DNA from 2 places in the Rossellomorea sp. NPDC077527 genome. Region 2 is predicted to be linked to the other one. Evidence: a T-box and tRNA genes for the amino acid it is inferred to sense, from the RefSeq annotation. Region 2 holds a T-box; the other holds one or more tRNA genes.
The links. A T-box is a leader RNA that pairs with one kind of tRNA and senses whether it is charged. The one in region 2 lies ahead of trpS (tryptophan--tRNA ligase), so its partner is inferred to be a tRNA-Trp.
Positions count from the first base shown of each region.

Region 1 (4,510 bases), 380 kb from region 2:
AACATCATCTCCAGAACCTGAATCTCCGCCTGAACTGCTTGTTTTGTCTTTAGAAGAACAACCTGCAATAATTCCAAATACTAAAACCAAAGACATACAAAGTAATAAAATACGCTTCATAAATGGATTGACCTCCCTGATATAAAATATTTTATATAAATTTCTGTATCAATGATAGACCATCTCGACAGAAACTTTATATCTACTTGATCGAACCTGACGCAATTCCTTTGATAATATGCTTCTGTAAAAACAGGAAGAAGATGATGATAGGCGTAATCCCGAGAACCAGTGCCGCAAGACCCATATCCCATTGCTTCGTATACTGAGCAAAGAACGAACTTGCTGCCAGAGGAATCGTACGCAACTCCGCATCCTGTAACACAAGGAGTGGTAGCAGGTAGTCATTCCAAATCCACAATGTGTTCAGAATAATCACTGTAACCGTGATCGGCTTCAGTAAAGGGAACACAATTCTCCAAAACACGCCAAACTGACTACAGCCATCGATCATCGCTGACTCCTCGATTTCAATCGGTACCGTCTTTACAAATCCATGGTACAAGAATAAGGAAAGCGGAACACCGAATCCGAAGTACATAATGATGAGGCCTGGAATGCTATTTGTAAGTCCAAGTGTTCCCCCAACTTTCATTAAAGGAATCATCACCGTTTGGAACGGGATTACCATGGCGGACACAAAGACTACGAATAAGATTTTACTGAACTTCCCTGGGGTACGAACCATTTTCCACGCTGCCATTGAACTGATGATCACCAATCCAAGGTTACTGAAAACCGTGATGACAAGGGAGTTCCAGAATGCCCGTGGGAAATTGATGACTTCCCACACTTTTGCATAGTTAGAAAACACAAATTCCTTCGGCCACGCCGCCGCATCGATCAGGATCGCTGCAAACGGTTTTACCGAGTTGATCAATACGAAGTAAAAAGGGATAAGGAAAATGAGCCCGATCACAATCCCGATGATCTCTAATACAAACGTTCTCTTCGTATAGCGATTGCCCATTATGCCTCAACCTCCTTCTTCTTCGTCACCATCACTTGTATCGTCGTAAACACTGCCACTACCACAAAGAATAGAATTGATTTCGCCGTTCCAAGTCCGTAGCGGTTATTCTGGAATGCTTCCTGATAGATATTGATCGCTACCGATTGTGTAGAATTGAATGGCCCGCCTCCTGTCAGCGAGATGTTCAAATCGAATATCTTAAAGGCCATTGAGATCGTAAGGAAGAAACAAATCGTGAATGCCGGTAAGATCAATGGAATGATGATCTTAGTCAAGAGCGTCCAGTTCGATGCCCCATCCATCTTCGCTGCTTCCAGAAGTGAATTATCCACCCCTTGTAACGCTGCCACGTAGATGACCATCATGTACCCTGAGATCTGCCATGCAAATACGATGACGATCCCCCAAAACGCCGTCTTCTCATCACCAAGCCACGGCATTTTAAAGAATCCGATATCCGTCATATTGCCAAGTGATGCAAATCCTTTAACAAAGATGAATTGCCAGATGAACCCGAGTAGCAATCCGCCGATGACGTTCGGGATAAAAAATACTGTCCTGAGAATATTACGAGTCTTCAATGCTGCATTCAGTAGCAGAGCGAAACTGAATCCTATCAAGTTACTAATAATCACAGCCGCAAACATAAACTTTGTCGTGAACATGAACGAATTAAAAAACGTCTTATCATCCGTAAAAATCTTTTTGTAGTTATCGAATCCAACCCACTCGACTACAGAGCTGACACCATTCCATGAGGTGAATGAATAATACACCCCCATCAAAAACGGAAGAATTTGAATCACTAAGAAAAATAAAAGTGCCGGTCCAACAAAGGCAGCGTACGTCAGTAAGCTCTTATACTTAAACTTCTTCTTCGTCACTGCCTTCATTTGTACGTCTGGGCTTACTGGTTCAGTCTGAATCTTTGGTTCCACCCGTATCACCACCCTAACTGTGTAATCGCTTTCTTTCATTATAATGGTAGCGCTTTCTTATAAAGGGGAACTCAATTGACGAAGAAGGTGCAAAATTTTGACTAGATGGGTATTGGGTTGTTGGTGGTGTGGGGAAATGAGAAGGTTGGGTTTCTTTCGATTCGTCCGGTTCGGGTCGGAGCATGTTGTAAGTAATGCGGTTTTGAAAATAAAATGCTGGAATTGAAAATAAAAGTGGAGTTTTTGAAAATAAAATCGTGGAATTGAAAATAAATGATCTAGTTTTGAAAATATACTGGTCTGAATCGAATGTCAGCGTGGTGAAATCAACCTGCTTCAGCTCAAAAAGATTGAATCTTGCTAAAATGAATCAATTTTTCATTATAAAACAATAAAAAAGACTTTCTCATAGTGAGAAAGTCTGTCATATGTAAGTTGGAGCGGGTGAAGGGAATCGAACCCTCATCATCAGCTTGGAAGGCTGAGGTTTTACCACTAAACTACACCCGCGATGTGGTACCGGTGGCCGGGATCGAACCGGCACTCCAGAGGAACACGATTTTGAGTCGTGCGCGTCTGCCAATTCCGCCACACCGGCATTACATATGGAGGCGGCAACCGGATTTGAACCGGTGATCAGGGTTTTGCAGACCCATGCCTTACCACTTGGCTATGCCGCCATATTATTGGAGCGGAAGACGGGATTCGAACCCGCGACCCCCACCTTGGCAAGGTGGTGTTCTACCACTGAACTACTTCCGCACTACTGGGCTAGCTGGATTCGAACCAACGCATGTCGCAGTCAAAGTGCGATGCCTTACCGCTTGGCTATAGCCCACTGATAGTATATGTCACGGAAATAAAAATGTGACTTTTATGGGGCGACTGATGGGAATCGAACCCACGAATGCCTGAACCACAATCAGGTGCGTTAACCACTTCGCCACAATCGCCATGATGAAAATAAAAATTGGCAGGGGTAGTAGGAATCGAACCCACACCAAAGGTTTTGGAGACCTTCGTTCTACCGTTAAACTATACCCCTAAGATAAATGGTGGAGGGGGGCAGATTCGAACTGCCGAACCCGAAGGAGCGGATTTACAGTCCGCCGCGTTTAGCCACTTCGCTACCCCTCCAGCTAAATCACTTGACTGGTGCCGGCAAGAGGACTTGAACCCCCAACCTACTGATTACAAGTCAGTTGCTCTACCAGTTGAGCTACACCGGCATCAAGTAAATAAATGGTGGCTCAGGACGGAATCGAACCGCCGACACATGGATTTTCAGTCCATTGCTCTACCAACTGAGCTACTGAGCCTTATTAAGTATGCATCCTACAATTAGAATGTTGTAGTCCATCGTCCAGCTCTCAGGAAGATGAATCAAGGAGCTGCTCGAGCTGTACGCTGATGTTAACTCGATGAAGATTATTCACCGTGCTCTACCAACTGAGCTACTGAGCCAAATAGTTTTCGGCTTCCACTAAGCTTCGAATCTCTTCGTCAGCTCACTTAGTCACATCCTCACGTATGTAAAATACGCTCCGGTGTTCCTTCGATCGCTTCCTCGACCTTCTCGCTTATCGAAACCCTTTTCCATTTCAATAAACACTATTTAAATAACAATGGCGGTCCGGACGGGACTCGAACCCGCGACCTCCTGCGTGACAGGCAGGCATTCTAACCAACTGAACTACCGGACCAAAGCTTTTTGCATTAGCAAAATAGGTTTCATTACCTCGCGATAGCGAAAATAACTATCCATGCGTGACTCATTTAGGATTATGATATCCTGAGTCAAAAATGGTATTGCGGGGACAGGATTTGAACCTGCGACCTTCGGGTTATGAGCCCGACGAGCTACCGAACTGCTCCACCCCGCGACGATTTAAATATTAAAATATCAATGGTGGAGGATGACGGGATCGAACCGCCGACCCTCTGCTTGTAAGGCAGATGCTCTCCCAGCTGAGCTAATCCTCCATTATTAAGAATACTGATTTTAAAACTTTGGTGACCCATACGGGATTCGAACCCGTGTTACCGCCGTGAAAGGGCGGTGTCTTAACCGCTTGACCAATGGGCCATATTGAGAAAATATAATGGCGGAGAGCAAGGGATTTGAACCCTTGAGACAGCGTTAACCGTCTACACGATTTCCAATCGTGCTCCTTCGGCCACTCGGACAGCTCTCCATATATTGGCTCCGCAGGCAAGATTCGAACTTGCGACCGATCGGTTAACAGCCGATAGCTCTACCACTGAGCTACTGCGGAACGATATGCCTGGCGACGTCCTACTCTCACAGGGGGAGATCCCCCAACTACCATCGGCGCTGAAGAGCTTAACTTCCGTGTTCGGCATGGGAACGGGTGTGACCTCTTCGCCATTATCACCAGACTATGTATTGTCTCTTTTTTAAGGACAAGTTCTATTATATCGTGTATAAATATTTTTTCAAGGCTTTTTTTATATTTATGTATAAAATTTATTCCCTGAAAACTAGATAAAGGATTGATGTCAAGAAAGCCGAAAATCG
Region 1 is NZ_JBITVL010000003.1:861,390-865,899, forward strand. It holds gene ACIGG7_RS14240 (ABC transporter substrate-binding protein) at 1-120, opposite strand, end outside; gene ACIGG7_RS14245 (carbohydrate ABC transporter permease) at 203-1,030, opposite strand; gene ACIGG7_RS14250 (carbohydrate ABC transporter permease) at 1,030-1,926, opposite strand; tRNA gene ACIGG7_RS14255 (tRNA-Gly) at 2,408-2,481, opposite strand; tRNA gene ACIGG7_RS14260 (tRNA-Leu) at 2,486-2,569, opposite strand; tRNA gene ACIGG7_RS14265 (tRNA-Cys) at 2,578-2,651, opposite strand; tRNA gene ACIGG7_RS14270 (tRNA-Gly) at 2,659-2,733, opposite strand; tRNA gene ACIGG7_RS14275 (tRNA-Gln) at 2,738-2,809, opposite strand; tRNA gene ACIGG7_RS14280 (tRNA-His) at 2,849-2,924, opposite strand; tRNA gene ACIGG7_RS14285 (tRNA-Trp) at 2,943-3,016, opposite strand; tRNA gene ACIGG7_RS14290 (tRNA-Tyr) at 3,025-3,108, opposite strand; tRNA gene ACIGG7_RS14295 (tRNA-Thr) at 3,125-3,200, opposite strand; tRNA gene ACIGG7_RS14300 (tRNA-Phe) at 3,215-3,290, opposite strand; tRNA gene ACIGG7_RS14305 (tRNA-Asp) at 3,598-3,674, opposite strand; tRNA gene ACIGG7_RS14310 (tRNA-Met) at 3,781-3,854, opposite strand; tRNA gene ACIGG7_RS14315 (tRNA-Val) at 3,879-3,954, opposite strand; tRNA gene ACIGG7_RS14320 (tRNA-Glu) at 3,983-4,057, opposite strand; tRNA gene ACIGG7_RS14325 (tRNA-Ser) at 4,075-4,166, opposite strand; tRNA gene ACIGG7_RS14330 (tRNA-Asn) at 4,173-4,247, opposite strand; rRNA gene rrf (5S ribosomal RNA) at 4,255-4,371, opposite strand.
Region 1: it encodes a tRNA-Trp, which carries the amino acid that the T-box ahead of trpS (tryptophan--tRNA ligase) is inferred to sense. The anticodon was not compared.

Region 2 (17,033 bases):
TCACTAAGTGTCTTAAAGACATTCTCCTGAATGACGATTTTACCATACTCTTCAAGGCGATGGACGGTCATTCGTGATTCATCAGCATATTCAAGCAGTATACTTAACGTATTGTCGATATCTTCTTCTGCAAAGTGTTCTTCTGAAAATTTAACGTAAATAAAATATCTATCTTCGAATGCAAGCAGCTTTGTTTCCAAGTGCTCCACAGGCAAATCTTTCATTCGCTGGGAAAGAGAAATGGCATCTTCAAAATCGTTGAATTTCAATGTGAAATCCAATACTACTTCAGTTTCTCCGTCCTGGTCCTGCTTGATTTGGAAGTGTTGATCCAGAAGCTCTTCTATACGCTCATCTACAGGAAGTTCCTTGAGCTTATCCTCTGGAATCGGAAGTTCAAATCGTTGACCATCTTTTGAAACCTGAGCTCTTGTAACAAGTACTTCAAGTCCTTTATCCAACGCCTGAACTTGGATCCAAAGCGGTCCTTCAATTCCAAAATCTTCTTCCTGGTGAACTTCATCCATCATTTCCCAGAATAATTCTTCGCTTCTTTCGCGATTATACCAGATTTCTTCGCGGTCAAATCCACGATCTTCTATATCTCCGTAAGAAATGTAAAACTTGACGGTATTTTCATTAATGCGTTCGATTTCCAATTAACACCTCTCCCTTCTTGCATGATGTTAGTGAAGGGACTACACCCTCTGAGCAGGTAATGCTCGATTGCTGGTGAAGATAGAAGATACATTTAGGTTAGTTTGTACCTTGTACTTCTATTTTATGATAGTAACACTGAAAATGGAATTAAACTAACACCCATTTTTTTCTCACAAATCCCATTAGGTGTTTTTGACATTTTAGCGAATATTTGCAGAAAATTCAAGTGATAATACCTAATCTAATATAAAAGAGACTGACCCGAAAGGAGACGCAACGTTCCTTAAAGGGTCAGCCCCTTTCACTTATATATTCTCATGCAAAGGCAGCTCTAATTGACCATCCTTTGCGCTTCCAGAAGTTGGAATGTGCGAACTTTTCTTGGAAGGAATCGTCTGATTTCATCTTCGTTGTAACCCACTTGAAGACGTTTTTCATCGAGGATGATTGGACGCCTTAAAAGACCCGGGTTTTTTTGAATGAGTTCAAACAACTCTTGAAGTGGTAAAGTTTCTAGATCCACATTAAGCTTTTGGAATGTTTTAGAACGGGTTGAAATAATTTCATCTGTTCCATCCTCAGTCATGCGAAGGATTTCTTTAATTTCATCAATGCTTAACGGTTCAGAAAATACGTTGCGTTCTGTATATGGAATCTCATGCTCTTCTAACCAAGCTTTTGCCTTGCGACAAGATGTACAACTAGGTGAAGTGAATAATGTAACCACGAATCATTCACACTCCCTTAAGGAATTTTTAATGATAGAGTACTTTATTTAAACATCGGCTGTACATTAAAATTAGTTTAAATAAGAAATCTCTATTATGTATTATACATGAATAACAGTCCATTGAACATAGTTTTAACTAATTTGTCAAATTTCCTATACATAGGTATAACATAGCTGAATCTTCTGCTTCTAGTATCGCTTTACCCTGTACATCTTTAGCTTAAACATAATATTGAACAATTCCATTTTTTCATTTAGAAAACCTTATTGCGAATAGACAATAAGGTTATTCTGTCTTAAAGATTTTTAAGGACATCACCATCACGATCTTTATCTTTCTTTAATACCTCTTCTACAGGCTGATAGGATGCACCATAAAATTTTTGGTCATTATAGGTGTGAATCAGTTCATACGTTTTCTTCATCGAATCGAAAATAAGATCTTCGGATTCATCACTGGGTGCCCAATAAAGAATTTCCATTTCATTTATCTCGTTCGTTGCCAGTGAACGGCGGGCATATCCAATACTGACGGCGTGTTCAAATCCTTCTCGTTTATAGAACTTCAAGCGCTTTTCAGTATCAGTATCATCATAATCAACAGGTTCAACTTCCAGAATAATCGCTTTCTTTTTTTCCTTCAGCTTATCTAGCAATTTATGGCCCAATCCTTGTCCGCGGGCATCTTTAGATACAAACAGATAATCAATGAAAATGAACTCATCCAGTTCAGCATACATAAGTACATGATGAGGACCCTCATCCTTGTGGTAGATGTCGCTTCTATCTTTAAGAAGGGATTCAAGATGCTCTTTTGATTTCATTTCCTCTACAGGGAAATATTGATTTAACTTTTCATACCAGTGCATGGATCTACTCCTTCAATTGAATTTTTAAATGACTTTGACTAACGTGATACCATTATGTTTCTCAAGAATGATTTGTTTATGTTAGATGTTAGTCTTATCCGTGGGATAATAATACGGAATCACAGGCTGACTGCCCATGAAGGGGAATATGTGGTTGAAAGCGGTTAATCTTACCAATATCTTAATGATACCAATATATCTGTTATTTTTCAAACGGAAAGCCATTTTTCAGGGATATTAACACTGATTAAAATAAAAAATGACCTGTAACGTTACAGGTCATTTTCTTCTGTTAAGGCGTATAATCTACTCCTTCAGTGTATGAATTACCGGCATCCCAAAGAAGGAACTCATTGACCCCTTGATCATTTAAAGCTTTGATCTGGGCCTCTACTTCCGCTTTACCATATGGTTTATAGTTGCCGCTGCCCAACCAGGAAGCGGTGAAATCCTGGAGCCACGGCCTGGAAATAGGCTTATTCTTTAGCTCAGCTATTTTCGCCTTTTCAACCTTGGTGTATTCAGACACTAATTCATATGGTTGTAAATCAGGTTTTGCAATCCCGAAATAAGGGGTCCAGTGACTCGGATAGATCATGGATGATATGACATCTACATTCTCTGATATTTTAGAGAAGTTCTGACCGATACCGGGTGCTTCGGGAAGTGTTGCCGTGTAACCGAAGATATCAACTGATACTTTCACACCATAAGGTTCTAATTTTTTATGGGCGTATTCAACAAAGTCGGTAACGGCATGCACACGCTTCTGAACATTATCAATGTCCTCTTTTGCATATTCCCCGCCATTATATTTCAGTTCATTATCACGCTTTTCGAATCCTTCCGGGAATCGAACATAGTCAAATTGGATTTCCTGAAAGCCCATTTTTGCAGCTTCTATTGCAATCCCTACATTGTAATCCCATACTTCTTTAAGGAATGGATTGACGAAGGAGTCACCCCCTCCATTTGACCAGACCTTATCGCCGTCTTTAAAAGACAAGTCCGGTCGTTGATTGGCAAGGACCGTATCCTTGAAAACCACTACCCTTGCAATCGGGTAGATTTTCTTTTCCTCTAACTTTTTTAACACAGCTTTTGGATCCTTGATATATGGCTGACCCACTTTAGCGTATGGAGAAGACGATTCAGGTACATAAGTTAAATTTCCCACGTCATCCTTAATATCAATGACCATTGCATTCAGGTCAGTATCATCCATTAATTTAGTAAGAGTATCAAAACGTGCTCCACCAGCTGAATGTGCTGTTACATAAACGCCCCTAATCGCATCCGGATACTCAAAATTCAAGCCAGAGTCATATACAAAACGAGGTACTGGACTTGCTATCTCTTTCTTACTCATCGAGAGCGTTCTCTTCTCATGGCTTTTTGCCGGTCCTCCTTCAGCAGCGAGTGCTGATTGAAACGGCGTGACGCATAGTGTGACTAAACATAAAGATGTCGCTACCTTACTCCATTTCAACATTAACCTCTCCTCTATAAAACAAGCTATCTAGTAAATTATGTAACCTCCTATTCTATTTTAACAAGGAAATTACTTGTAAGAAAAGGGTGAATCCACCTAGTCTGTCGAAATTTCCAAGGAAATGAATGATCTTCTATATATCATATGATTTTCTTCAAATATGAGAAGTATCCATGAAAAAAGCTCCCCTCAATGAAGGGAGCTTTTTCACTTTATTAATTTTTGTATGATGCTTGATATTGGGCAAATTCTTTTTCAGAACAATGAACGAAATGTCCTGGTGCCACTTCACGCATTTCAAGTTGTTCATTCTCTGTATAGTTATGAACAGCTGGATTATACTCTTTTCTTCTGCGTGTGCGCTCATACTCGGGATCCGGTAACGGTATCGCAGATAGAAGCGATTGAGTATAAGGGTGAAGCGGGTTTTTATATAGAGCATCACTTGGTGCCAATTCAACCAGTTTTCCATAATACATAACACCGATACGGTCACTGATATACTTTACCATGGAAAGGTCATGGGCAATAAACAAATAGGTTAAGCCCTTTTCTTTTTGAAGCTCTTGCATAAGATTTACAACTTGCGCTTGGATTGAAACGTCCAGGGCAGAGATCGGCTCATCGGCAATGATGAAATCAGGATCTACAGCCAGGGCACGGGCAATTCCGATACGCTGACGCTGTCCACCTGAGAATTCATGTGGATAGCGGCCGGCATGCTCTTTGTTCAAGCCCACCGTTTCAAGAAGCTCATGGACTTTTTTTAAGCGTTCTTCTTTTGAAGAAGCTAAGCCATGGATATCGATACCTTCAGCAATGATATCCGCAACCTTCATACGAGGATTAAGACTCGCATAAGGATCCTGGAAGATCATTTGCATTTTACGGTTGAACTTCTTTAATTGTGAGCGTGACTTTTTACCATGAACGTCTTCACCATTAAAGAGTACTTGCCCATCAGTGGCGTCATATAAACGAATGATTGTACGACCGGTAGTGGATTTTCCACAACCTGATTCACCAACAAGACCAAGTGTTTCGCCTTTATAAATATCAAAACTGATATCGTCAACCGCTTTAACCATATTCGGTTTACCAGGATTGAAATACTGTTTAAGATTTTTAATTTCTAATAATTTTTCTGCCATTATGAACGAACCCCCTCAACAAGCACCGGTTCTTTAAAGTTTGACGGCATTTGTCTTTGTCTTACTTTCACTGCTTCCGGAGGCTCAACCTGTGGGGCACTCGGATGCAGCAACCAGGATTTCACATAGTGAGTATCTGACACCTGGTAATATGGTGGCTCTTGTTCGAAGTCCACTTTCAATGCATAATCACTTCGAAGAGCAAATGCATCTCCCTTAGGAGGATTCAATAAATCAGGAGGAGTACCAGGAATCGCAACCAGCTCCTGCTCACCTTCTGTTTCAGTTGTAGGCATTGAACCAATCAATCCCCATGTGTAAGGATGACGTGGATCGTAGAATATTTCATCTACCGTTCCAGTTTCTACGATTTGTCCTCCGTACATTACCGCAACACGATCGGCAACATTGGCAACAACCCCTAAATCATGGGTGATGAAAATGATGGATGTTTCGATTTTATTTTGAAGGTCCTTCATCAGTTCAAGGATTTGAGCCTGTATCGTAACGTCCAATGCCGTTGTTGGCTCATCGGCAATAAGGATTTTAGGATTACAAGCAAGTGCAATCGCGATGACGACACGTTGACGCTGACCGCCGGAAAATTGATGTGGATACTGTTTAAAGCGAGTTTCCGGACTTGGAAGACCTACTAATTTAAGCAATTCAATGGCGCGTTTCTTCGCATCATTTTTACTCATGTTCTGGTGTTTCACAAGAGGTTCCATGATTTGTTTCCCAATTGTCATTGTCGGGTTTAAAGACGTCATTGGATCCTGGAAGATCATTGAGATGTCCTTCCCACGGATCTTTTGCATATCTTTCTCTGGAAGCTTTGCTAAATCTTTTCCTTCAAAAAGGATTTCTCCACCCTTAATGAATCCAGGCGGGTTTGGAATCAATCTCATAAGGGCTTTCGTCGTAACGGATTTCCCAGAACCAGATTCCCCAACAATCGCTAATGTTTCACCTTTATCTAAATGGAAATCCACACCGCGTACAGCTTGTACTTCTCCTCCATGCGTATTGAAGGAGACGTGTAGATCGTTCACTTCTAAAATTTTTGACATATTATTATCTCCCTTCTACTACTTACGCATTTTCGGATCAAGTGCATCACGCAGACCATCCGCCATTAAGTTGAAACTTAAGATAAGTAACGAGATTACCACGGATGGAACGAGCATCATGTGTGGGAATGACTGAATAGATTTATAGCCGTCATTAACCAATGAACCTAAAGATGCTTTTGGTGGTGCAATTCCCAATCCGATGAAGCTTAAGAAAGCCTCTGTATAGATTGCTGAAGGAACTGTAAACATTGTTGTAATAATGACTGGTCCCATTACGTTTGGAAGTAGGTGCTTAAAAATCAATCGATTACTTGTTGCCCCCAAGGTACGTGAGGCGAGAACAAACTCCTGATTTTTCAATTGAAGTATCTGCCCTCTAACAATCCGGGCCATGGTTGTCCATCCAGTTATAACCATCGCCATTGTTATGGAAAATACACCAGGTTCAAAAATGAGAATGAATAGTATGACCACAATAAGATTCGGGATTCCTACCAGAATCTCAATGATACGTTGCATAATATTATCCACTCTTCCGCCATAGTAGCCGGAAATTCCACCATAGGAAATACCAATTATGAAGTCAATTACAGCAGCTAGGATACCGATATACAAGGAAATCCTCGTACCATTCCAAGTACGTGTCCAAAGATCACGACCCAAATCATCAGTACCGAACCAATAATTTTCCTCGATTTGCCTTGCTTCATATACATCGAAGCCGTCAGCATCCTTCCCATCAAACGGAAGCCAACTCAATCCTGAAAGCGCTTCAATTTTAGGTGGGAGTTTTGCGTGACGTATGTTTTGATCACTAAATTTATATTCGTTCATTCCCGGTCCAAATGTAGCAAACAGGATGATGACCAATGTAATGATCATACCAAGGACTGCCCCTTTATTTTTCCTTAAACGAATCCAGGAATCCTGCCAGAAATTTAAGCTTTTTCGTGAAATTTTTTCAGCCTGACCTTCATCTGCCTTTTGAGGTTGGAAGAGTTCTGGACTTAGTTGATCCAACTTCTTTTTGTTTGCTTCCATTATTTCTTCCCTCCAGCTAAGCGAATACGGGGATCAATGATACCGTAAAGGATATCCACCAAGAAAATGACACCAATGAATAGTGCGCTATAAAACAATGTAATTCCCATAATCACTGTATAATCATTTAACTCAATTGAACGGACGAATTGTTCACCCAATCCAGGAACCGCGAAGATCTTTTCTACTACTAGGGCACCGGTCATAATGTTTACAGTCATCGGTCCCAAAATCGTTATGATAGGGATCATCGCATTCCTAACTGCGTGCTTCACGATTGTCCCTGCCTTTGTAATTCCTTTTGCCTTAGCAAGAAGAATATAATCCGAGTTCAGGATTTCAAGCATTTCTGTTCTCATAAAACGAGCAATCGTTGCAACAACTAATACCGTCAATGCAAGCGTTGGAAGGATTGTATGTTTATACTCACCCCAAAGCGCTACTGGTAGCCATTGCAGTTTAACACCAACATAATATTGAAGGAGACCTGCAAATACGAATGAAGGAATTGAAATACCCAATACCGCAAGAGTAGTTGAACCATAATCAATCCAACTATTATGCTTAATAGCTGCTATGATTCCAATGATTAATCCTAGGAAAGTCCCTAATACCATTGCCTGAAAACCTATTAGAGCTGAAGGACCGATTCGGTCTCCTATCAAGCTTGTTACTGGGCGGTTATCATATTGGAAGGATAAGCCTAAATCACCTTTCGTTAACCCTACCATGTAGTTAATGTATTGTTCTGGCAGCGGGTCGTTCAAACCATATTTATCCAGGATGATTTGTTGTTGTTCCGGAGTAAGCCTTTCTGTGTTTTGCAGTGGAGATCCAGGTAGGAGCTTCATCAGAAAGAAAGTGGCGGTTGCAATGATAAGCAAAGTGATGATCATATAAACGATACGTTGAATTGTATATTTGACCATTCTTTAGCCCCCCTTTTTTATCTTATTTTTTCTACATTCTCAATTATAGCGAATTTCGACAAATTTTCAATAAATTTTTATTTTTGTGATAATTACCGACATTCACTGGAAAAGGAGAGCATATGCCTATGCATACGCTCTCCCTTTTAAGGTTTGTCGAATGAGTTAAATACTACTCAATTGAAGCCCATTTGTAAGATGCATCCGCACCAAATGAGTGACGTAACAGACCTTTAACATATGGACGCTCTAAGAAAGCAGTTCCACGTTGGTACATTGGGCTGATTGCTTGATCGTCGAAAAGGATCTTCTCTGCATCAACCATTGCTTGCCAGCGAGCTTCAGGATCATCAAGAAGTTCACCTTTAGCTTGTTCAATTAACTTGTCATATTCAGGGTTAGAGTAACCCATTTGGTTATGAGCACCGTCAGTCACGAACATGTCAACAAATGTCATCGGATCTGGATAGTCAGGACCCCAACCAGCGAATGAGAAGTCATATTGACCTTTCGATTCTAATTCAAGTTTTTGCTTGAATGGTTGTGCTTTGATGTTGACAGTTAAACCTTCAAGATTTTGCTCAAGTTGTTCTTTTAAGAACTCACCGATCTTTTTAGAGCTGTCAGAGTCATAGTTTAATAGTTCTAATTCAATAGAATCTTTACCTAACTCTTCTTTCGCTTTAGCCCAATAGTCAGCAGCTTTTTTAGTGTCAAATCCACCGAAATCGCCAACCGCTTCACGGTATTCAGTACCATCTGGACCCGTTACGAAATCTTTAGGTACTAAGTAGTTAGCAGGGATAGATCCATTGTTAAGAAGAACCTCAACCATACCTTCTTTGTCGTAAGCAGAGTCAATTGCTTTACGTGCGTTTACGTTTTTCAACACTTCATTTCCTTCGTTTAAACGCAGGAAGTATACAGCAGTATCCGCTTTTGTTTTGAAGTTTTCATCTGACTTGTATTTGTCTACAAATTCAGCTGAAAGACCAGCAACATCAGCTTTGTTTGTTTCAAAAAGGTTAACTCCAGTAGCAGTGTCTTTAACGATATTAAAGTTCACTTCTTTTAACTTAACAGTGTCTGCATCCCAGTAGCTATCGTTATGAGTTAATTTAAAGCTTTGTTCGTGCTTCCACTCAGAAAGAGTAAAAGGTCCGTTATATACTACAGTGTCAGCTTCAAGACCGAATTTATCGCCTTGAGACTCAACGAATTTTTGGTTTTGTGGATAGAATGTTGCGAAAGAAAGTAATGCTTTGAAATATGGTACAGCTGTTTCAAGCTGAACTTCTAATGTTTTGTCATCAATTGCTTTAACACCTAATTCTTCAACTGGCACTTCACCAGCGTTTACTTTAGCAGCGTTTTTGATATCGTACATGATGTACGCATACTCTGCACCAGTATCAGGGTTTAAAGCTTTTTGCCAAGCGTAAACGAAGTCGTTCGCTGTAACAGGATCTCCGTTTGACCATTTCGCATCACGGATCTTGAACGTGTATGTTTTACCATCTTCACTGATCTGTGGTTCTTCAGCAGCCATACCAAGTACAGCCTCGTCATTTTCACCTAATCGGTAAAGACCTTCGAATACGTTGTTCATTACTTTGAATGAAACAGAGTCAGTTGCTAGAGTAGAGTCCATTGATGGGATCTCAGACGCCTCCAGCAGGTTAAGTACTTGTTCTTTCTTTTCGTCAGAACCGCCTGCACCAGTTCCTTCCTCTTTGCTGTCAGTCTTCTTGTCGCCGCCACAAGCAGCTAGGAAAGTACTGAGAGCCAGAAGAAGAACCAGCAAGAATGAAAACTTTTTCTTCATCTTGAAATTGACCTCCTCGTAAATCTCATATTTATTTATCTTCTAATTTTCAGAAGATTTGTTACTTATTATACATGATAGAGAAATTATTGCAATATGAATTTAACAGTTTTTTTGCTAAATTATCAGATTAGTAGGTATATTGATATTGAAACCCTGTAATATCAACGTTTCTTTTAAACATTTTGGAGAGTTCGTCCTATTACAATTGTTACAAACGTAAATTCTCATAGGCTAAATATTACTGTCCTTTAAACAGGGTTCCTGCTCTTTGAAATTCTCTCTTGTTATAAATATTAAATTTCCAGACTAAATATAAATGATAGAATTCATACTTATTTCAGTTAACATCTTCAGCAATATTCCGCTCTCATCATATTGTATTCCCAAGTGGCTGTGTGTCGGTACTACTTATTCACTTTGAGAAGAATTGAATATCCATGAGTGAGGATTGAATTCTTTATAATCCTTCATGTATACTTTTGATAAAAACACTTAAAGGAGTATTATGAAACGAATCAATCTATTTACTATCCTTACATTCCTTTTATTCGTCATTGCTGTTGTGGTGGCGTCACTTCAAGAGAAAAACCTGCTTCTTTCAATTATAGACAGCTTATTTATTATCGGGATTTTGTATGTCTGTCTCGGTTCCCTTCTATATATTTTCGAAAAGGGTTTTTTCAATGGGCTCGTGTACGCAATCAAGCGTTTCCGAAAGAGCTCAAAACTCGGAAAGTACGCTTCTGAGTTCGATGAGCTGGACGAAACAAAGGAAGCCCATGAAGAATTCAGTGTCAAACGCTCCTATTCCATTACTAAGTCTTTATTGACACTCGGAGCTGTGACTCTGGTGTTGTCCATTGTGTTGACCTATCTTCTGTACACTTGAATTATTCAGCTCATTTTCATATAATGTACTTATATGAATTGAGTGAAAAGCAAGGATGAAGAGTAGTACTTTTCTATATGATTTAAAGAGAGCTTGTGGCCGGTGCGAACAAGTATTCATTAGAATAGGAATGGACTTCTGAGCTTTATTTGTGAACCGGAGTAGCTTATAACGGATTAACCTCACGTTAAAGGGGTTCCATGTTCAACATGGACTAAGCTGGCTCATTCGAGCACTTAGGGTGGCACCGCGGAAATGATCCCATTCGTCCCTATTTTTTATAGGACGGGTGGGTTTTTATTTTGTTTATATATAGGAGGAAAAAGAGATGAAAACAATCTTTAGCGGCATTCAGCCGAGCGGAACGATTACTCTCGGCAATTACATTGGAGCGATGAAGCAATTCACAGAACTCCAGGAGGAATATAATTGTTATTTCTGTGTAGTCGATCAACATGCCATTACAGTGGCCCAGGATAAAATGGAGCTGCGAAAAAATATCCGCAGTCTGGCTGCCCTTTATATCGCTTGTGGAATCGATCCTGAGAAATCGACATTATTCATTCAATCGGAAGTCCCTGCACATGCACAGGCAGGATGGATTTTACAATGTGTCACCTATATTGGAGAACTAGAAAGAATGACTCAATTCAAAGACAAATCCCATGGGAAAGAAGCCGTTTCTGCAGGGTTATTGACGTATCCTCCTTTAATGGCTGCAGACATCCTGTTATACGGAACGGATTTGGTTCCAGTCGGGGAGGATCAGAAGCAGCATCTTGAATTGACAAGAAACCTTGCTGAGCGATTCAACAATAAATACAATGATATCTTTACAGTACCTGAAGTCCGCATCCCTAAAGTCGGTGCACGAGTGATGTCCCTACAGGATCCATTAAAGAAAATGAGTAAATCCGATTCGAATCAGAAGGCGTTCATTACACTCCTCGACGATCCGAAACAAATTGAGAAGAAAATTAAAAGCGCCGTAACCGATTCAGATGGCATCGTGAAATACGATAAAGAAAATAAACCGGGAGTGTCTAACCTCCTTTCCATCTATTCGATTCTTGAAGGTAGTTCTATAGAAGAGCTTGAACAGAAATATGAAGGCAAAGGATATGGAGACTTCAAGGGTGACTTGGCTCAAGTGGTTGTAAATGCCATTAAGCCTGTACAGGACCGCTATTATGAATTGATCAATTCCGAGGAATTGGATGATATTCTGGACCGCGGTGCCGAAAAAGCGAACTTCACCGCAAACAAAATGCTTAAAAAGATGGAAAAGGCGATGGGATTGGGACGAAAAGAAAGAAAGAGAAAATAATAAAAACGACGAGACACGGCAATACCAGTGTCCCGTCGTTTTTTATTTACTTTTAACAAAAAACCTTAAGCCACTTTCTCGGCTCAAGGTTTAGAGGGATACATTAATTTACCTTTGGACGATTCTCGACTTCCCACAGTTTTTCAAAAAAGGGCTGTCCTTTAATAAGGTTCTCACACAGTGTCAGGTGCTTGTCCGACCAACCGTACTGGGTTTCTTCATAGAGCATCTGCCATATTTCTTCAAAGTCCATCGCTTGGATTGTCCGGTAGCGCTGAGGTGCCCATTCCGTATACCAGTATCGGATTTCCGCAGTATTATTCGAACTGTGAAGTTGATCCAATGCCATGAATAACAGCTGCTTCAATTGCCTTTCTTTTCTCGTCAGTCCACTCATCATATATGGATTCGGTGAAAGGATGTGATAGGCATCCTCTCTTTTCGGATCCTGCTGAATGGAGTACTGCACCGTTTCATGGCTTTCCACCATTTCGTAAACCAATTGCTCTTGTCTTGGTATCAGCCTGCTCTTCCTGATTGGCACAGTATACCCGATTGTGTCAATTGCAAGTATTCCCGTACCATCTGTGACGATAAAGCAATAATCCAACTGTATCCGTTCATGGTTTTTTCGCAAGTATGCTTTCTGATAGACATTATTAAGCAGTTGTTGAGGTAACTCTGATAAATCATTCTCGATGTAATGAAACAGTGACTTGTCCACTTTAATCAGAGGAACCTGATCTAATAATTCAATGACGTCCTCTTTTCTCCACTCATGAAAATGGCAGACATTATAGCCATTTTCTTCGCCTTCGAACCAATTTACCCATACATCATGAAGATATAACATGATTGACCCCTCGCTTTGCTTCAATCTTATTTGTCAATCAGTATAGGCTAATCTGTGTAAATTTATTCCTATTAATCAGGGTTTTATAGATAGTCATTGTTTTTTCTGCGGGGTATATAAATCGAGAGCGTAATGATGAGGAGTCCTAATAGAAGTAAATAACATTCGATTCTAGAGGACACGAAAAAAATATAGTCTGTAAAACTCATTCCAGTCGTGAGCAGATTTAAATACATGATTAAGCTTACCCCTCCTGAAACAGCCAGTCCAAATCCTATAAAGAGCCCAAACAATTGTCCCACCATACCTTCCGCCTCTATCCCTTACATTAAGATAATGGAGCTCGTCCATGCTTTCTATAGTTTATGAAAGGAATGGGAAGATATGACGGAACCCGGTGCCTATTTTCACGGTTACTGCCCTGAATTCTATGGTAAAAATATTGACGACGGTTTACCAAAGAGTGAAATCGTTGATGTATCCTGGTTTTTTAAATAGTTTTGGACTAATCGATAACCTGAAGAATAGCCTAGCATATTCGGATAGGATTTCTGACCAAGAAGAAGCTGATCATGCAGGGGGCTCCGTCGTTTCACATCCAAATTGGGTTCTATCCATTTATCATAGAAGCTTGACAACTCTGCTTCCTCATACGCTTTGGTCCATGGGGCTACATACTTCTCCCCACAGTATTCCCGGACGGCATTTTCTGCGAGCCCCTCAAAGATAATGGAATCAAGCAGCGTATATTGGTCTTCCTTTTTACTTAATTTCTTCATTCTGACACAGTGATGGTATTCATGTACAAATAGTGCTTCATATTCTTTTGGGTCTTCCTGGTCAGTGATAAAGAAGAATATTTCATCTTTGAAGCACACCCCTGATTTTTTCATTGAAGACTGAAACATCCCCCTTTTTTCCTGCACGGGGAATAAATAAATCGGAACACTCGGGCCATTCCATTTCCTTCTGTATTTCTTTTCATATAATGAAAATCTCGCCCAGATATCTTTTTCTTTCAACTTCTCAAAGATGTCACCGGCATGCTGTGCAGACCGGTACATTCCATGCTTCATCAAATAGTGGTAAAACGATTGTTGGTCCTCTTTACCGTTGATTGTTTTCTTCAGCAGTTCTAATGGCTTACTGATTAAATCTTCTAACCATACATCGGTAGGAGCAACAGCCACCTTCATCCCTCTTTTCCGGCTTTTTATATCTATATGTAAGGAAGAGTGTATTCACAACCGGAAAAGCATCAACGGGTAAGCTTTAATCGCCTATGGAGCTGAATGCAAAAAAAGAGCCCGCCAAATTCGATTGGGGGCTCTCATGTTTCATTTAGTCCGTATACTTTTTGAATACGATGGTAGCATTGTGACCACCGAATCCTAATGAGTTACTCATCGCTACATTCACTGCCTGCTCTCTTGCTTCGTTTGCTACATAGTCAAGATCACAGTCTGGATCAGGTGTTTCAATATTGATGGTAGGAGGCAGAATACTGTCTTTCATGGCAAGGACTGTGAAAATCGCTTCCACCCCTCCTGCTGCTCCAAGAAGGTGACCCGTCATGGATTTCGTTGAGCTCATCGCTAATTTGTATGCATGCTCCCCGAATACTTCCTTCACGGCCATCGTTTCGTATTTATCATTATATGGTGTACTTGTTCCATGAGCATTGATATAATCCATCTCTTCAGGAAGGATTCCGCCATCTTCCAGTGCCATCTTCATCGCTCTCGCCCCGCCTTCACCAGCTGGTGCAGGCGCAGTGATATGATAAGCATCTCCAGTACATCCGTATCCGACGATTTCCGCATAAATCGTCGCTCCACGTTTAAGGGCATGCTCAAGCTCCTCAAGCACGACGATACCCGCTCCTTCTCCCATTACGAAACCATCACGGTTTGCGTCAAAAGGCCTTGAAGCTTTTTCAGGGTCCGTGTTAGTGGAAAGGGCTGTGTTTGCACAGAAACCGGCAACGGACATTTTGGTGATTGGAGCTTCAGCTCCACCTGAAACCATTACATCAGCGTCACCGCGCTGAATGACTTTAAACGCGTCTCCGATGGAGTTGGTACCTGTTGCACATGCCGTTACGGTACAAGAGTTGAATCCTTTCGCTCCCAGCATGATGGACACTTGTCCTGCAGCCATATCAGGAATGATCATCGGTACGAAGAATGGACTTACCCTACGGTATCCGCGTTTTTGGAATGTTTCGTATTGTTGTTCGAATGTTTCCATTCCCCCGATACCAGAACCGATCCATACCCCGACTCGGTGAGCATTTTCCTCTGTGATGGAAAGTTTCGAGTCTTTAACAGCCATTAAGGATGCGGCAATCGCATAATGAGTGAAGCGGTCCATCTTTCGGGCTTCTTTTCTTTCCACCCCGAAATCTTCTATATTAAAGTCTTTTAACTCTGCTGCCACCTTTGCAGGATACTCATCAGCGTTTAAACGCGTTAATGGTCCTACACCCGTTTTCCCTGCTAAAATATTCGACCAGGTCGATTCAACATCATTACCCAACGGCGTGACACTGCCTAAGCCCGTCACGACTACACGCTTCTTATTCATTTAAATCCATCTCCTTTATCTGCATGTTGTAGATTGTCTTATGATTATCAATTATTTACCCCAGCGCATGATGATCGCGCCCCATGTTAAACCGCCACCGAATCCTACCATGACGACGACATCGTTCTCTTTCACTCTTCCCGCTTCCAGATCCTCGATTAAGGATACTGGGATAGAAGCCGCTGAAGTGTTTCCATATTTATTGACGGTCTTGGACATCTTTTCAACCGGCAACTCCAGCCGTTGTCTCGCAGCTTCCATGATTCGGATATTGGCTTGGTGAGGAATCAGGAAATCCACATCCTCTTTTTTCAATCCAGCTTTTTCAATGACATTGATGCTGGATTCACCCATTTGACGTACCGCGAACTTAAATACTTCGCGTCCGTTCATGATCAATTTTTCGTCTTGATACAAATGCTTAGCTCCAGATCCATCAGATCCTAATTCGAAGGCAAGAATTCCTTTACCATCAGGAACGGGTCCTAGAATGGCTGCACCTGCTGCGTCCCCGAATAAAACGGCTGTATTCCGGTCTTCCCAATCTGTGATCTTAGATAGTTTCTCCACACCAACGACTAGGACATGCTTGTAAGCACCATTATCGATAAACTGCTTTGCTGTAATCATACCATACATAAAGCCGGCACAAGCGGCACTGATGTCCATTGCCGCAGCCTTCTTAGCTCCCAATCGTTCTTGAAGAAGGCATGCGACAGAAGGGAATGGATAGTCAGGGGTAACCGTTGCAACCAAGATCATATCGATATCTTCAGGGGTGATCTCTGCATCGGCGATGGCCTTTTTAGCGGCTTCAAAAGCCATGTCAGAGGTATTTGTTTCATTATTAGCTATTCTTCTCTCTTCAATGCCTGTCCGTGTTCGAATCCACTCATCCGAAGTATCCACCATTTTCTCCAGGTCGGCGTTTGTCAAAATCTTTTCAGGAAGATAACGTCCAATTCCAATAATACCTGTATTCATACTGGCGTTCCCTACTTTCGTTTTATATTTTTTTCATATACTTTAGGTTTATTATCAATTATTATGACTTGGTACTAATTTTATCGAAGATTTCTACTTTCTGCAATTATTTTTTACTTCTTCCATTCTTCTACACGTTTGACCATACTCGTACAACCCCATCAATCATAGGTTAATTAGTAGTCAGAGGGGGTGATGATGTGTCTGAAGAAAAACGGCAACATCCATTTGAACAGATGATGTTCGGGGGACGCAGGAAGAACCAGGAAGTACCTACTTTACAACAAGGAGAGAATAAGACAGATGGGGGATCACTGCTTGACGGAGTTCAATCTATCATGAATTCCATTGATGAGTTAAAACCCCTTTATAAGAAAATCAGTCCATTTTTAAAAAACGGCAAATAAAGCTGTTGTAAATCATAAAAAAACGGGCCATCGTTATTCGATGACCCGTTCTTTCATACACTTACTCTTTATGTAAGGCGTCCTGTTTACCTAATTCATATGCCTCATTCATGACCTGTGTGAATAGCGTCATGAATGGCTGTAACATTTCAGGTGAGAATTCGACCCCTGCTTGATCCAGCTGTTCCTTCGCTTGTGGGAAGTACTTCATGGC
Region 2 is NZ_JBITVL010000003.1:472,495-489,527, forward strand. It holds gene mecA (adaptor protein MecA) at 1-659, opposite strand, end outside; gene spxA (transcriptional regulator SpxA) at 992-1,387, opposite strand; gene ACIGG7_RS12325 (GNAT family N-acetyltransferase) at 1,687-2,259, opposite strand; gene ACIGG7_RS12330 (putative glycoside hydrolase) at 2,552-3,751, opposite strand; gene ACIGG7_RS12335 (ABC transporter ATP-binding protein) at 3,967-4,902, opposite strand; gene ACIGG7_RS12340 (ABC transporter ATP-binding protein) at 4,902-5,972, opposite strand; gene opp3C (oligopeptide ABC transporter permease) at 5,991-7,016, opposite strand; gene opp3b (oligopeptide ABC transporter permease) at 7,016-7,945, opposite strand; gene ACIGG7_RS12355 (peptide ABC transporter substrate-binding protein) at 8,118-9,770, opposite strand; gene ACIGG7_RS12360 (DUF3899 domain-containing protein) at 10,279-10,662, shown strand; T-box leader at 10,706-10,938, shown strand; gene trpS (tryptophan--tRNA ligase) at 10,991-11,989, shown strand; gene ACIGG7_RS12370 (YjbA family protein) at 12,093-12,842, opposite strand; gene ACIGG7_RS23730 (YuzI family membrane protein) at 12,926-13,147, opposite strand; gene ACIGG7_RS12375 (DUF2268 domain-containing putative Zn-dependent protease) at 13,271-14,032, opposite strand; gene fabF (beta-ketoacyl-ACP synthase II) at 14,184-15,428, opposite strand; gene ACIGG7_RS12385 (beta-ketoacyl-ACP synthase III) at 15,480-16,412, opposite strand; gene ACIGG7_RS12390 (hypothetical protein) at 16,613-16,819, shown strand; gene ACIGG7_RS12395 (ComZ family protein) at 16,881-17,033, opposite strand, start outside.